2 linked regions of the Methylobacillus flagellatus KT genome follow. Each later gene encodes a partner of the first gene's protein in a complex. Links are inferred from orthologs where the notes say so. Each region holds a gene or a part of one and is shown in the gene's direction. Other genes may lie near its edges.

Region 1 (8,268 bases):
AAATACAAGCTCCGTACGCAATTCACCGATCTGGGCATGCAGCCCTATATGAAGTTTCCCGGCTTCAAGCAGCTGAGTGGGACCGTCAGTGCGGATGAAACCGGCGGCAGCCTCACGCTCAACGCGCGCAACGCGGAACTTGAGTTCAAGGATATATTGCGTTGGCCGGTGCCGGTGGACAAGCTGAGCGGCCAGGTGAAATGGAAAACCAATGGCGACAGCCCTGAGCTGCGCATCAACAACCTCAATATCGCCAACCGGCACCTCGCAGGCGCCATCAATGCCAGCTTCCAGCACAACGCCGCCACGGGTGGCAGACTGGAGCTGATCGGCAAGCTCAACCGCGTGGATGGGCAGTATGCGCGCTTCTACTATCCCGTGATGCTGGGCGAGCACACCCTCTCGTGGCTGGATAACGCCATCCTCGCCGGAAAAAGCGAGGATGTCAGTATCATCGTCAAAGGCAACATGCGCGAATTCCCCTTCGCCGACAACAAGAACAGCCTGTTCCAGGTCAAAGCCAAGATTCATGACGGCGAACTCAGGTTCTCCCCGGAGTGGCCCAAGATCGAGAATATCGCCCTCGATATGCTTTTCGAAAGCAACCGCATGGAATTGAATGCCAGCAAGGGCAGCACGTTAGGTACCGACATCACCAAGAGCAAGGTTGTGATCACCAACCTAGCATCGCACCAGCCTGTCGTGAGCATCGCGAGCGAAGGCCAAGGCCCGGTCAGCCACGGCATCCAGTATCTCAACTCCAGCCCGCTGATCAAGATCACGGGCGGCTTCACCGAGGGACTGCAAGCCAGCGGTACCGGCAAGCTGGCATTGAATCTGCAGATTCCGCTGCATGACGCCAACGCGACCAAGGTCAAGGGCAGCTACACCATCACCAACGGTAGCCTCGCAAGCGAGGACATCCCGCCGTTAAGCCGCATCAACGGCAAACTGGACTTCACGGAACATGGCGTGAGCGGCCAGAACATAAGCACCTGGGTGTACGGCGGACCGGCGCAGGTCAGCCTCAGCACAGGCAAGGACAAGGCCATCCACATTACGGCCCACGGGCAGGTCAGTGATGCCGGGTTGCGCGCCAGTTTTGGCAATGGCATTTTCTCCCGCATCTTCGGCACCGCCGACTGGCAGGGCAATATCGTTGTCAGCCCGAACGGCGTCAATCTCGTCATCGACTCCAACCTGCAGGGCATGACATCCAGCCTGCCCTTCCCGCTCAACAAGGCCATGAACGACAATGTGCCCCTGCATATCGAGAAAAAACAGCCCACCCCCAGCCAGGACAACATCACCATCCAATATGGCAACAACCTTGGCGCCTTGTTTGTCCGTACCAAGCAAGGCGACGGCAGCTGGAAGTTGGAGCGTGGAGATATCGCCTTCAATGCTGCACCTTCGCTCCCCCAGCAAGCGGGCATCAGGATACATGGCAAGATAGACCATCTGGATATCGATGAATGGCGGGCGCTGGCCATCGCGACCAAGGAAAGCAGTCAGCAATCTGGTCATGGCGTGGATATCCGCAATATTGACCTGTACATCAGCAAGCTGGACGTATTCGACCGCCGCATCAATGACCTCAACCTCGCTGCCACCGCGATCAAGGATGGCTGGCAGGCGCAGGCACAAAGCAAGGAAATGATTGGCGATATCCAGTGGCTGAGTCATGGGAACGGCAAGGTGCTGGCCCGCCTCAAGCGCTTGAGCATCCCATCTTCGACACCAGACACAGCCATGCTGCGCACCCAGGGACAATTCAGCCAGCAAAGCAATGTCAATGAGTACCCCTCGCTGGATATCGTCGCCGACAGTTTCGAATATGGCCCGAAGCAGCTAGGGAAACTCGAGCTGCTCGCCAACGAGCACAACAATGACTGGAGCATAGAGAAACTGCGCATCTCATCCCCGGAAAGCGAGTTGAATGCCGAAGGCGAATGGCACAACTGGAAGCGCTCCCCCAACACCCGCCTCAATATCAACTGGAAAATCAGCAACGTAGGCAAGACGTTGGAACGATTCGGTTATCCCAACGCCATCAGGGATGGCTCGGCCAACCTCACGGGCCAGCTCAAGTGGCCGGGTAGCCCGCATGATTTCGAAACGACTAAACTGAGTGGCAATCTCCAGCTCGATGTCCGCAAGGGGCAGATACTCAAGATACAGCCCGGCGTAGGCCGTCTGTTCAGCGTGCTGACATTGCAGAACCTGCCGCGCCGCCTCACTTTCGATTTCCGCGATGTCTTCAGCAGCGGCTTTGCCTTCGACAAGATCAGCGCCAGCGTGCGCATCGATGAAGGCATCATGCGCAGCGACGATTTCCGCCTGGAAGGTCCCACCGCCCTGGTGCAAATGACCGGGGAAACCAACCTGCAGAAGGAAACCCAGCATATCAAGGTCAAGGTAACGCCCTATGTCAGCGACAGCCTCTCGATTGCCGCGCTGGCAGGCGGCCCTGTCGTGGGTGCAGCCACCTACCTCGCGCAGAAGCTGCTGAAAGACCCACTGAACCAGATCGCATCTTCGGAGTACGAGTTCGTCGGCACCTGGGACAACCCGGTGGAAGTCGAGGCGGGCAGCAGGCGCGAAAATGCCGACCAGACACCCATGCTGCCAGGGAGATGACAACCGGCACTTACAAATGCAACAAACCAAGCTGACAATTCATAGTCCGTCCGGAATCACGAACCATGGCCATCAAATCAAGAGAAAAAGTTGCCAAGAGCAAGAACAAGAACTCCATCCCTGGCATTCACCGCATTGCCGCCATCCAGATGGCCTCAGGGCCCTACGTCGCAGCCAATCTGAGCGAGGCGGAGCGCCTGATCGAAATTGCCGTCAACATGGGGGCCAGGTTAATCGCCTTGCCGGAATACTTTGCCATCATGGGTCTCAAGGATACCGACAAGGTCGCCGTCCGGGAAAAGGAAGGCAGCGGCCCCATCCAGCGCTTTCTTTCGAAGACGGCCAAGAAACACCAGGTCTGGATCATCGGCGGCTCGGTACCGCTGGAATGCGGGAACCCGGATAAGGTGCGCAACACCTGCCTGGTTTTCGACGACAGGGGCAAACAAGTGGCACGCTACGATAAAATCCACCTGTTCGGATTCGAGAAAGGCGACGAGCATTACCAGGAAAAGAAAACCATAGAGCCTGGAAACAAGGTAGTGACCGTAGACACGCCTTTTGGCAAGCTCGGGCTTTCCATTTGTTATGACCTGCGCTTTCCCGAGCTATACCGCGCCATGGGGGAAGTCGACATCATTGCCGTGCCATCGGCCTTTACCGAGACGACAGGCAAAGCGCATTGGGAAACGTTGGTGCGGGCGCGTGCAATCGAGAACCTCTGCTACGTCATTGCACCAGGCCAGGGCGGTTATCATGCATCCGGGCGTGAGACACATGGCAACAGCATGATCGTGGATCCGTGGGGCGTCGTGCAGGACAGGCTGCCGCGCGGCTCAGGCATCGTGATTTCCTCCATCAATACCGCCTACCTGAAAAGTCTGCGCAAGAGCCTGCCAGCATTAAAACACCGCAAGCTTTGAAAAGGCATGCGCTTCCGCCGTGGTCGCCTTGACTTCTTGAATCACTTGCAGGGACTGTGCACCGTCTCCCATGAGGATCTGCACGCGACATTCCTAAAACCAGGCTGTCGTGCTTGAAAAAGCAGCCAATCGCCGCCATTTACAGAAAATACTTATATTCCGCCATCTCAGCTGGCTGTTATGATGGCGTCAATGCAACCTTGAAGATGTAATGCCATGAAACCCGATACATTACCGACCGCCTCCAGTCCTGCCACCGACTCGCATTTCCATACCGCGACCGAAGCCTTGCTTCGTCCCAGCGGACTGGATATCGGACATTTGCAGGGCGTGATCGGCAACATCATGTCGCACCAGGTGGATTACGCCGACCTGTATTTTCAATACAGCCGGGCAGAAAGCTGGGGGCTGGAAGAAGGACAGGTCAAGTCGGGACATTTCAGCATCGACCAAGGCGTCGGCGTACGCGCAGTGAGCGGCGAGAAAACCGCGTTCGCCTACTCTGATGACATCAGCCTGCCCGCGCTGAAACAGGCAGCGAATGCCGCTCGCGCAATTGCAGCACTTGGCGAAGAAAGACAGGGCCAGGCCGTACAGCGCGTCAATGCTCCCCAACTCTATCTGCCGCAAGACCCGATTGCGTCGCTGGGCGCCGAAGCCAAGGTCAGGCTGCTGGAGCGCCTGGAACTGTACGCCCGCAAGGCGGATCCGCGCATCACCCAGGTCATGGCCTCGATTGCGGGCGAGTATGAGGTGGTCATGGTAGCGCGCCATGATGGCGTCATGGCGGCGGACGTGCGCCCGTTGGTACGTCTTTCCATCCAGGTAATCGCCGAGCAGAACGGCAGGCGTGAACAGGGCTCCGCCGGCGGCGGCGGGCGCTTCGACTATCGCTATTTCACTGACGAAGTACTACAGGACTACGCACAGAAAGCCGTACACCAGGCATTGGTGAACCTGGAAGCCCGTCCTGCTCCTGCTGGCAGCATGACTGTCGTGCTCGGGCCAGGCTGGCCCGGCATCCTGCTTCATGAGGCGATCGGACACGGGCTGGAGGGAGACTTCAACCGCAAGGGCAGTTCCGCCTTCAGCAATGCGATCGGCCAGCAGGTCGCCGCCAAGGGCCTTACCGTGGTGGATGACGGCACCATCATCAACCGCCGGGGCTCGCTCAACATCGACGATGAAGGGAACCCGACCCAGCGCACCGTGCTGATCGAGGATGGCATCCTGCGCGGCTACCTTCAGGACAGCCTCAATGCCCGTCTCATGAACATGCCGCTCACCGGCAACGCGCGTCGTGAATCCTACGCCCACATCCCCATGCCGCGCATGACCAACACCTACATGCTCAACGGCAACATGGCGCCCGAGGAAATCATCAAGTCGGTGAAGAGAGGCCTGTATGCCACCAACTTCGGCGGCGGCCAGGTGGATATCACCAGCGGCAAGTTCGTGTTTTCCGCAGCCGAAGCGTGGATGATCGAGGACGGCAAGCTCGCCTATCCGGTCAAGGGCGCGACCTTGATCGGTAATGGCCCGGACGTGCTCACGCGCGTATCCATGATCGGCAACGACATGGCCCTGGATAGCGGCGTCGGCACCTGTGGCAAGGAAGGCCAGAGCGTCCCGGTCGGCGTTGGCCAGCCCACCCTGCGCATTGACGGCTTGACGGTGGGTGGAACGGTTTAATATGATGGTGCCGAAGGTTACCGCCTTCTCCCCCTATTCCAAGCAGAACGGAAGTCCCGACCACGAGAAAGGAACCGAAATGGCTACACCCAAGAGCACCACTGCAAAGAAACCTGCCACTACCCGCGCCGCGGCGGCTAAACCAGCGGCAGCCCCCAAGAAGACCACGACCCCCAGAAAGAGCAGTTCAAGCAAAACTAAGGCCGTTGCGCCCTCCTCCCAGATCAGCGCGGAAGAGCGCTACCGCATGGTGGAAGTAGCCGCTTATTTTCTTGCCGAACGCAATGGCTTTGCGGGCAGCCCGGTAGAATACTGGACGGCAGCCGAGGCCCAGATCGACAAGCTGCTCAGCAAGTAGCACGCAATTTTGCACTTCAGGCCCCAGCTTGTCCGCGAGCGGACAGCCTGGCGTGCCACTTGTCATATCCCGCCATCATCACGCCAGACGCCAGTATTCGCGTACCTGGCAAGCGAAAAGGCTATAATAGGCCGTTTATCCAATCCCTCACGGCAAAGCAATGCAGTTTTCCCTGCCCATTCCGGCACCCGGCCAAACGAGCCGGATCAATCCCCTGACGCCCGGCACCGATAGCCTGGCACTCGCACAACTCGCCACCCACCGTGCAGAGACTTCTGCCAAGGCGCCTATCGTTGTGGTCACCTCCAACGCTTTCGATGCACAACGCCTACTGGAAGAAATTCCCTGGTATGCGCCGCAGCTACGCGTGCACCTGCTGCCGGACTGGGAAACCTTGCCCTACGACCACTTCTCGCCGCACCCGGACCTGATTTCCGAGCGGCTGGCAACCCTGTACCAGATCAGCCAGAACAGCTGCGACATCGTGCTCGTGCCGATATCGACAGCACTGTTGCGCTTACCGCCCAAGGCCTACCTGGCAGCCCATACTTTCATCTTGAAAAAGGGACAGACCCTGGACATTGAGGCCTTGCGCAACCAATGTGCCAATGCCGGCTACCACCATGTCAGCCAGGTCATGGGTCCCGGGGAGTTCAGCGTGCGTGGCGGGCTGATCGACCTGTTCCCGATGGGCAGCGCCCTGCCTTATCGTCTGGACCTGTTCGATGACGAGATCGAGACTATCCGTACGTTCGATGTCGATACCCAGCGCAGCCTGTATCCGGTTGCCGATATCCGCTTGCTGCCGGCCAAGGAATTTCCACTGGATGAAGCCGGTATCGCGCGCTTCCGCCAGAGTTTTCGTGAAATGTTCGAGGGAGATCCCTCGCGCAGCCGTATTTACAAGGATGTTTCCAAAGGCATCGCCAGTGGCGGTATCGAATGGTATCTACCCCTGTTTTTCGAACAGACCGCGACACTGCTGGATTATGTGCCTGCTGACGCCCTGTTGTGCCTGCACGGCAACCTCGACCTGGCATCGCAGGCCTTCTGGCATGATGCGCAATCACGTTACCGCCAGCTGGCGCATGACCCCGAGCGCCCCATCCTCAAGCCAGAAACCTTGCTGATCAAGGCTGAGGAGTTCTTCAGCCAAAGCCACGCCTGGGCCAGGATGCAGCTCAGCCTGGATAATGACAGCAAGCTTCCGGCGCTGGAGGTAGAGCGCCGCTCGGAGCAGCCCCTGCATAAACTGAAGGACTACATCCGCCGCTTCAAGGGCCGCATCCTCATTGCCGCAGAAAGCCTGGGACGCCGCGAAACCATGGCGCAGCTGTTTCACGACCACGGCATCTCCTATGAAACCTCCGAGGACTGGCAATCCTTCCAGGCAGGCACCGCTCCTGTCATGCTCGGCATCAGTCCCTTGCATGGCGGTTTCAGGGTCGACGACATCACCGTCATTACCGAAGCCGAGCTCTACGCCAACACTGTCCGCCAGCAGCGCCGCCGCGACAAGGAAAAGCAGCGCAATACGGAAGGCATGCTCAAGGATCTCTCCGAGCTTCGCGAGCACGACCCGGTCGTGCATGAACAGCACGGGGTAGGTCGCTACCGCGGCCTGGTCAATATCGACTTCGGCGAAGGCGAAACCGAATTCCTGTTGCTCGAATACGCCGGTGACGACAAGCTCTACGTCCCGGTCTCACAGTTGTTCCTGATCTCGCGCTACTCCGGCGGCCCGCCGGAATCCGCGCCGTTGCACCGCCTGGGCAGCGGCCATTGGGAAAAGGCCAAGAAGAAGGCCCTCAAGCAGGTACGCGACACCGCTGCCGAACTGCTCAACCTCTACGCCCAGCGTGCGGCGCGCAAAGGCCATGCCTTCAAACTCGGCCTGCATGACTACGAGGCATTTGCCGAGGGGTTTCCCTTCGAGGAAACCGCCGACCAGCTTGCCGCGATCGAAGCCGTCATCAGCGACATGCAGTCCGGTCGTCCCATGGACCGACTGGTCTGTGGTGATGTCGGCTTCGGCAAGACGGAAGTGGCCTTGCGCGCCGCCTTCGTCGCCGTCATGGGTGGCAGGCAGGTAGCCGTGCTGGTGCCGACAACGCTATTGGCGGAACAACATTTCCACAACTTCAGCGACCGCTTTGCCGACTGGCCGGTCAAGATCACCGAAATCTCCCGCTTCCGCACCGCCAAGGAACAGGCACAGGCATTGAAGGGCCTGGAGGATGGCAGTATCGATATCGTCATCGGTACCCACCGCCTAATCCAGAAAGACGTCAAGTTCAAGAACCTCGGCCTGGTCATTCTCGATGAAGAACACCGCTTCGGCGTTCGCCAGAAGGAACAACTCAAGGCCATGCGCGCCGAGGTGGATGTCCTGACGCTGACCGCCACACCGATCCCACGTACATTGTCCATGGCCATGGAAGGCCTGCGCGAATTCTCGGTCATCGCCACGCCACCGCAGAAGCGGCTGGCGATCAAGACCTTCGCCACCCATTATTCCGAAGGCATCATTCGCGAGGCTGCCATGCGCGAGTTCAAGCGCGGCGGACAAGTGTACTTCCTGCATAACGAAGTGGACACCATCTTCGTCATGAAGGAAAAGCTGGAGAAAATCCTGCCCGAGGCCCGCATCGGCAT
Region 2 (5,528 bases), 1.3 Mb from region 1 along the record:
GCACAATCATGTGGGTTCGGTATCGATTTGCGCCTGGGGGTGTCGGGCAGCCAGACATCACATCGGGGCCGGCCTTACCCACCTGTCATGGCACTGATCTGATCAGTCAGCGCTGAGTTCAGTGCCGGGAGGTGGCGCTTCCGTAATACTGCGCAATAACTTGAACAGCTCGCGGCTGCTCTTGGGCGGCTTGCCTGCAGCATGCTCGCGTCTTGCATTGCGGATGAGGTTGCGTACCTGTTGCGCTTCCGTATTGGGGAATTCACTGATGAATTCCGACAACGCAGACTCATCTTCAATCAGGCGGTTACGCCATTGCTCCAGTCGGTGAAAGCGTGCATTTTCTTCAGTGTGCGAGCCTTCCCAGCGTTGCAGCTGCTCGACAATGGGGTCGGTATCGATATCGCGCATCAGACGGCCAATATATTGCATCTGGCGGCGCAATGCACCGTTCGATGTGATGCGCTTGGCTTCGTTGACGGCATCCAATAGGGCTTCCGGTAGGTCCAGCTTGTTGAGCTTGTCCCTTGGTAGCTCGGTCAATGTCACGCCGATGGCTTGCAGGGCATCGGCCTCAGCCTTGCGCTTGGTTTTGCTGACAGGCTCAATGCCATGTTCGGTGTTTTCTGTCTTGTCGGGTTTCATGCTGATGTATGATAGCAGTTTTTTGCAAAGAGACTCCTGTGAACGACCAGACAGAGCATGGTTCTCGCTTTTCATACACGCTGGATGAGCTGCAAGGCATGAGTGAAGAAGTCTTGCGCCTGGCAAAGGTGGCGGGCGCAAGCTCGGCGGAGGCCGAAGTCAGCTTGGGGATAGGTCAGAATGTCTCGGTCCGTATGGGCGAGACCGAAACCATCGAATACAACCGCGATAAAGGCATGTCGGTGACGGTTTATTTCGGCCAGCAAAAGGGGCATGCCAGCACTTCGGACCTCAGCGCCAGCGCACTCAGGGATACCGTCGCCGCGGCTTGCAATATCGCGCGCTACACGGCCCAGGATGAGTTCTGCGGCCTGGCCGACCCTGCCTTGTTAGCGCGTGATATTCCCGATCTGGACTTGCACCATCCGTGGGATATTAGCGTAGACGAAGCCTTGGCATTGGCGCTGGAGTGTGAGCAGGCGGCCCGTTTTGCCGATCCGCGCATTACCAATTCTGAGGGGGCTTCGGTCTCGACTTACGAAGGCCTGTTTTCTTATGCCAACAGCCATGGATTCAATGCCGGCTACCCCAGCTCGCGCCATGGTCTCAGCTGTTCGGTGATCGCCGAGTCGGGCGACAGCATGCAGCGCGACTATTGGTACACCAGCGCACGCCATCCCGGCGACCTGGATTCGGCACGCGCTGTCGGCTTGCGCGCCGGCGAACGCGCAGCGCGCCGGCTGGGACCGGGCAAGATCAAGACCTGCCAGGTACCCGTTCTTTTCGAGGCCCCGTTGGCATCTGGGCTGATTTCGCACTTGGTTTCCGCCATCTCCGGCGGCAGCCTGTACCGTCAGTCTTCCTTCTTATTGGACAGTCTCGGTAAACAGGTCATGTCCTCCCTCATGAGCATAGAAGAGTTGCCTCATATTCCCAGAGGCCTTGCCAGCTCGCCATTTGACAACGAAGGCGTGGCAACCCGCGGCAGGCTACTAATCAATAACGGCATCCTGGAAGGCTACATGCTCGGGAGCTACTCTGCCCGCAAACTCGGCATGCAGACCACGGGCAATGCGGGAGGCAACCATAACCTGGTCGTCCGCCATGGCGATCTTGACCTAGCCGGCCTGCTCAACACTATGGGAACGGGATTGTTGGTGACTGAGTTGCTCGGGCATGGGATTAATATGGTCACGGGAGATTATTCCCGCGGTGCGGCAGGGTTCTGGGTGGAGAATGGCGTGATTGCCTACCCGGTCGAGGAAATCACGATTGCGGGCAATCTGGCTGAAATGTTCATGAATATCGTGGCGGTGGGTAATGATGTGCTGGTGCAGGGGTCGAAGCAGACAGGTTCCATCCTCATCGAGCGCATGACGGTGGCAAGCGGCGAATAGTTTTCCTGATTCATGTTGCCTTAAATGAAAAAGCCACGCGGTGCGTGGCTTTTTCATTGGGTGTCGCAATGATTTATTGGGGCTCTGGCGGCGTTACTTCCTCGTCATCGTCGTCGAAATCATCGAATGACGATGCCTCGCCGGTGACGAACTGATGCCTGCGCTCCAGGTAGGCCTCGCGCATAAAGATGTAAGGATCCAATGCGGCATCGTCGATCAGGTCGCTGGCTGGCAAATACTGTGAGCGCAAGTCAATGAAGCTCAACATGCGCAGCTGGTTGCGCTCGCGCACATGGTTGGTATATTGGATCGGATCGAAGTAAAGCGTATCGATTGTCAGGCCTGCCGTATCGCGCAATGTGCTCGGGCCGAGGAAAGGCAGCACCAGGTAGGCGCCGCTACCCACGCCCCATTTGCCCAGGGTCTGGCCGAAGTCAGCCCTGTGGTTGGGCACGCCATCCATGGAAGCAACATCCACCAAGCCGCCAATCCCGATAGTGGAATTGATGAGCAGGCGCCCGGTGTTGTCCATGGCCTTGCCCAGTTCCAGCTGCAGAATATTGTTGACTAGCGACGTGAATGTACCGAGGTTTGTGAAGAAGTTGTTGACGCCCGTGCGGATCGGGCTCGGCAGGACTGCCTTGTATGCGCCTGCGATTGGTTTGAGAACGGCTTTGTCGGCAGTATCATTGAACTTGTAAATGCCCCGGTTCATACTTTCCAGTGGGTCTTTATTGGCTTGGGTCGCACAGCCTGCCATGCTGAGCGCAACTGCGACACTGATCGCAATCCCTGAAAATTTAACGCGCATACATCTGTCCTAAATTATTATTGAGTGTCTCTAATTCGACACAAACGGAATTCACTTTAACCGAGCGATTTTTAGTTGTCTATTGAATTCAACATAAGTCGGGCGCTAGCCAGTGCGACAGTTGCAAAAATGAAACAACTTCCCGTCGATTGGCAACTCAGTGTCGTCGTTGGAGAGATTGTGTCGACCTTATGAAAAGGATGTAGGAAAACATGCTGAAGCTTTCGGAATTTCTGGTCCAGCAGGAAAGGCAACATGCCGTTGCCGATAATGTCCTGACGCTGATACAGGATATCGCAGCCACCTGCCAAGCGGTAGCCCGTGAAATCAGATATGGTGCATTGCGGGGCAATATGGGAAGTGCTGGTCGCGAGAATGTGCAGGGTGAGGAGCAAAAAGCGCTGGACGTGATCAGCAACGACATTTTCACTGCGATGGCGTCAAAGCAGCCTCATGTCGCGGCTGTCGCTTCCGAGGAAATGGCGCAGGCGCAGGTGTTTGCCGGAAAGCAGGGCAAATACCTGTTGGTATTCGACCCTCTGGATGGGTCGTCCAATGTCAACCTCAATCTCTCCGTCGGCAGCATTTTCTCCATCTTGCCCGCGCCAGAAGGCTCGGTAGACGAAGCCTCGTTCCTGCAGGCCGGCAGTCGGCAGCTGGCTGCCGGTTATGCGTTGTACGGCACCTCTACCATGCTGGTGTTGACGATGGGGCATGGCGTACATGGCTTTACCCTGGATCCTGACCAGGGCGAGTTCTATTTGACGCACCCCGGCCTGACCATCGCCGCCAGCACTGAGGAATTTGCGATTAACATGTCCAACCAGCGCTTCTGGCAGCCGCCGGTGCAGCGCTATATCGCAGAATGCATTGCGGGCAGCAGCGGTCCGCGCGGCAAGGATTTTAATATGCGTTGGGTCGCTACCATGGTCGCGGAGGTCCATCGCTTGTTGGTGCGGGGAGGTGTATTTCTCTATCCGCTGGACAGCCGCGCTGTAGGAAGGGGTGGTCGCCTGCGCCTTCTTTACGAGGCCAATCCCATGAGCTTGCTGGTAGAGCAGGCAGGAGGGCTTGCTACGACTGGGCACAGGCGCATCCTGGATGTGGAGCCTGCGGGTCTGCATCAACGTGTGGCGGTGATGATGGGAGCGCGCGAAGAAGTGGAGCGCCTGCAGGATTATCATTCGTTCACCGATCCGACGGCGTAGCGTAAGTCCCTGGTCCTTACGGGGGGCGATGACTCCAGCCCGGCACTTCGCTGGACTGTGCCCAAGCCCGCCACATCAGGTCTATCAAGAACTTGGGCGCGTCCATCATATTCTACGCAGCCTGCCGATCCTGAACAGCCTGCTCGGTTACTTTCTGGGCCTGGTTGCCTGGTTCGCCGTCCATCTGGAATCCTCCATGCAAAGCCTCGCGTAATTGTTAACTGAGGGCATGGTCGGCTCGGCCGCCGGCTGGATATCGCACATGATCTCGCTTCGCCTGTTCAAGCCGGCTCAGGGATCAGCATGAGCCGAAAGCTCGGTACGCGGCCCTTGCAAGCCCTTGTCTGCATCTCAGCGCTCTCAAACAACGCCCATCTACCCTCGCCATGCAACCGTATTAGCCATCAGTGGGTCGCTGCGGCCGCCTCAAGCTGAGCCGGCTCCATCAAGGCAAAGGCCGAACGCATTTCACGTGCTTCCTCGCCGGGGCTGCGGCCAAACAGCCGCTTGAACTCACGATTGAACTGCGAAGGGCTTTCGTAGCCGACGCGGGCTGCGGCGCCCGCCGCGGTCACATTGTCGCGAATCATCATCAGCCGTGCCTGGTGCAGCCGCACCGACTTGATGTACTGGATGGGGGAGGTGGCAGCCACGGCCTTGAAATGCGCATGGAAGGCCGGCACGCTCAGCCCCGCTTCGCGCGCCAGCGTGTCCACGTCCAGCGGCTGGGCGTAGTCGTTGTGGATGCGCCGCAGCACGCGCGCGATGCGACCGAAGTTGCCGTGGTTGGCCAGCGCGGCGCGGATGGCGCCGCCTTGCTCGCCAAGCAGCACGCGAAAGCATAGTTCCCGCACGATGGCCGGGCCCAGCACCCGCGCTTCCAGTGTTGAGCGCAAGGCCCGCAGCAGGCGCACCGTGGTATCTGCCAGTGTGGCATCCAATGGCGTTGAAACGATGCCCGCAGGGGCGGCAGGCACCGGGCTGGCCTGTTGATCGACCTCGATGACCAGATCGGCCACGGCCGTCATGTCCAGCCGCACGGATACCGCCAGCAGGGGCTCCTCGGGGCTGGCATCGGTTTCGCTGGAGAAGGGCAGCGGTACCGACAGCACCAGGTAGTGCTGAGGATCGTAGTGGTAGACCCGGTCGGCCAGGTAGCCACGCTTGTGGCCCTGGCAGACGATGACGATGCTCGGTTCGTACAGTACCGGCGTACGTCCCAGGGGTCGGTCGGCACGCATCAGGCGCACGCCGTCGAGCAGCGAGCGGGTATGGCCTTCGTGTGGGGCCAGTTGTTGGATCAATTCGGACATTTCTGCCTGCCGCGACAGGTCGGGTTGTGTATGGGGCATCTCAGCACTGCCATCTATTAATGAAACGACGATGATTTTGCAGGATAAGGCCTGTTTAAGATAGGTGATAAATAGGATTAGGCAATGATGCAAGAGATATCGACCTAGTCCATTC

Evidence for each region. The genes of interacting proteins can lie anywhere in the genome.
Region 2: the proteins of tldD (region 1) and pmbA are in contact, whole or in part, in a solved structure (PDB 5NJ9), measured with the Escherichia coli proteins. The link is inferred for Methylobacillus flagellatus KT from one-to-one orthologs.

Annotation. Positions count from the first base shown.
Region 1 is NC_007947.1:1,869,770-1,878,037, forward strand. What follows is about bases 3,022-6,017. They hold tldD (metalloprotease TldD), read left to right. Parts: upstream 3,022-3,779; coding sequence 3,780-5,255; downstream 5,256-6,017. Other genes in these bases: MFLA_RS08935 (carbon-nitrogen hydrolase family protein), read left to right, coding at 3,022-3,563; MFLA_RS08945 (DUF2934 domain-containing protein), read left to right, coding at 5,335-5,613; mfd (transcription-repair coupling factor), read left to right, coding at 5,774-6,017. In the rest of the region: MFLA_RS08930 (YhdP family protein), read left to right, coding at 1-2,640; more of MFLA_RS08935, read left to right, coding at 2,706-3,021; more of mfd, read left to right, coding at 6,018-8,268. UniProt on the Escherichia coli protein: Metalloprotease involved in CcdA degradation. Suppresses the inhibitory activity of the carbon storage regulator (CsrA).
Region 2 is NC_007947.1:607,423-612,950, forward strand. Bases 1-2,892 are described here. They hold pmbA (metalloprotease PmbA), read left to right. Parts: upstream 1-743; coding sequence 744-2,042; downstream 2,043-2,892. Other genes in these bases: yjgA (ribosome biogenesis factor YjgA), read right to left, coding at 103-645; MFLA_RS03000 (MlaA family lipoprotein), read right to left, coding at 2,116-2,853. Also shown: MFLA_RS03005 (class 1 fructose-bisphosphatase), read left to right, coding at 3,066-4,061; MFLA_RS03010 (AraC family transcriptional regulator), read right to left, coding at 4,466-5,374.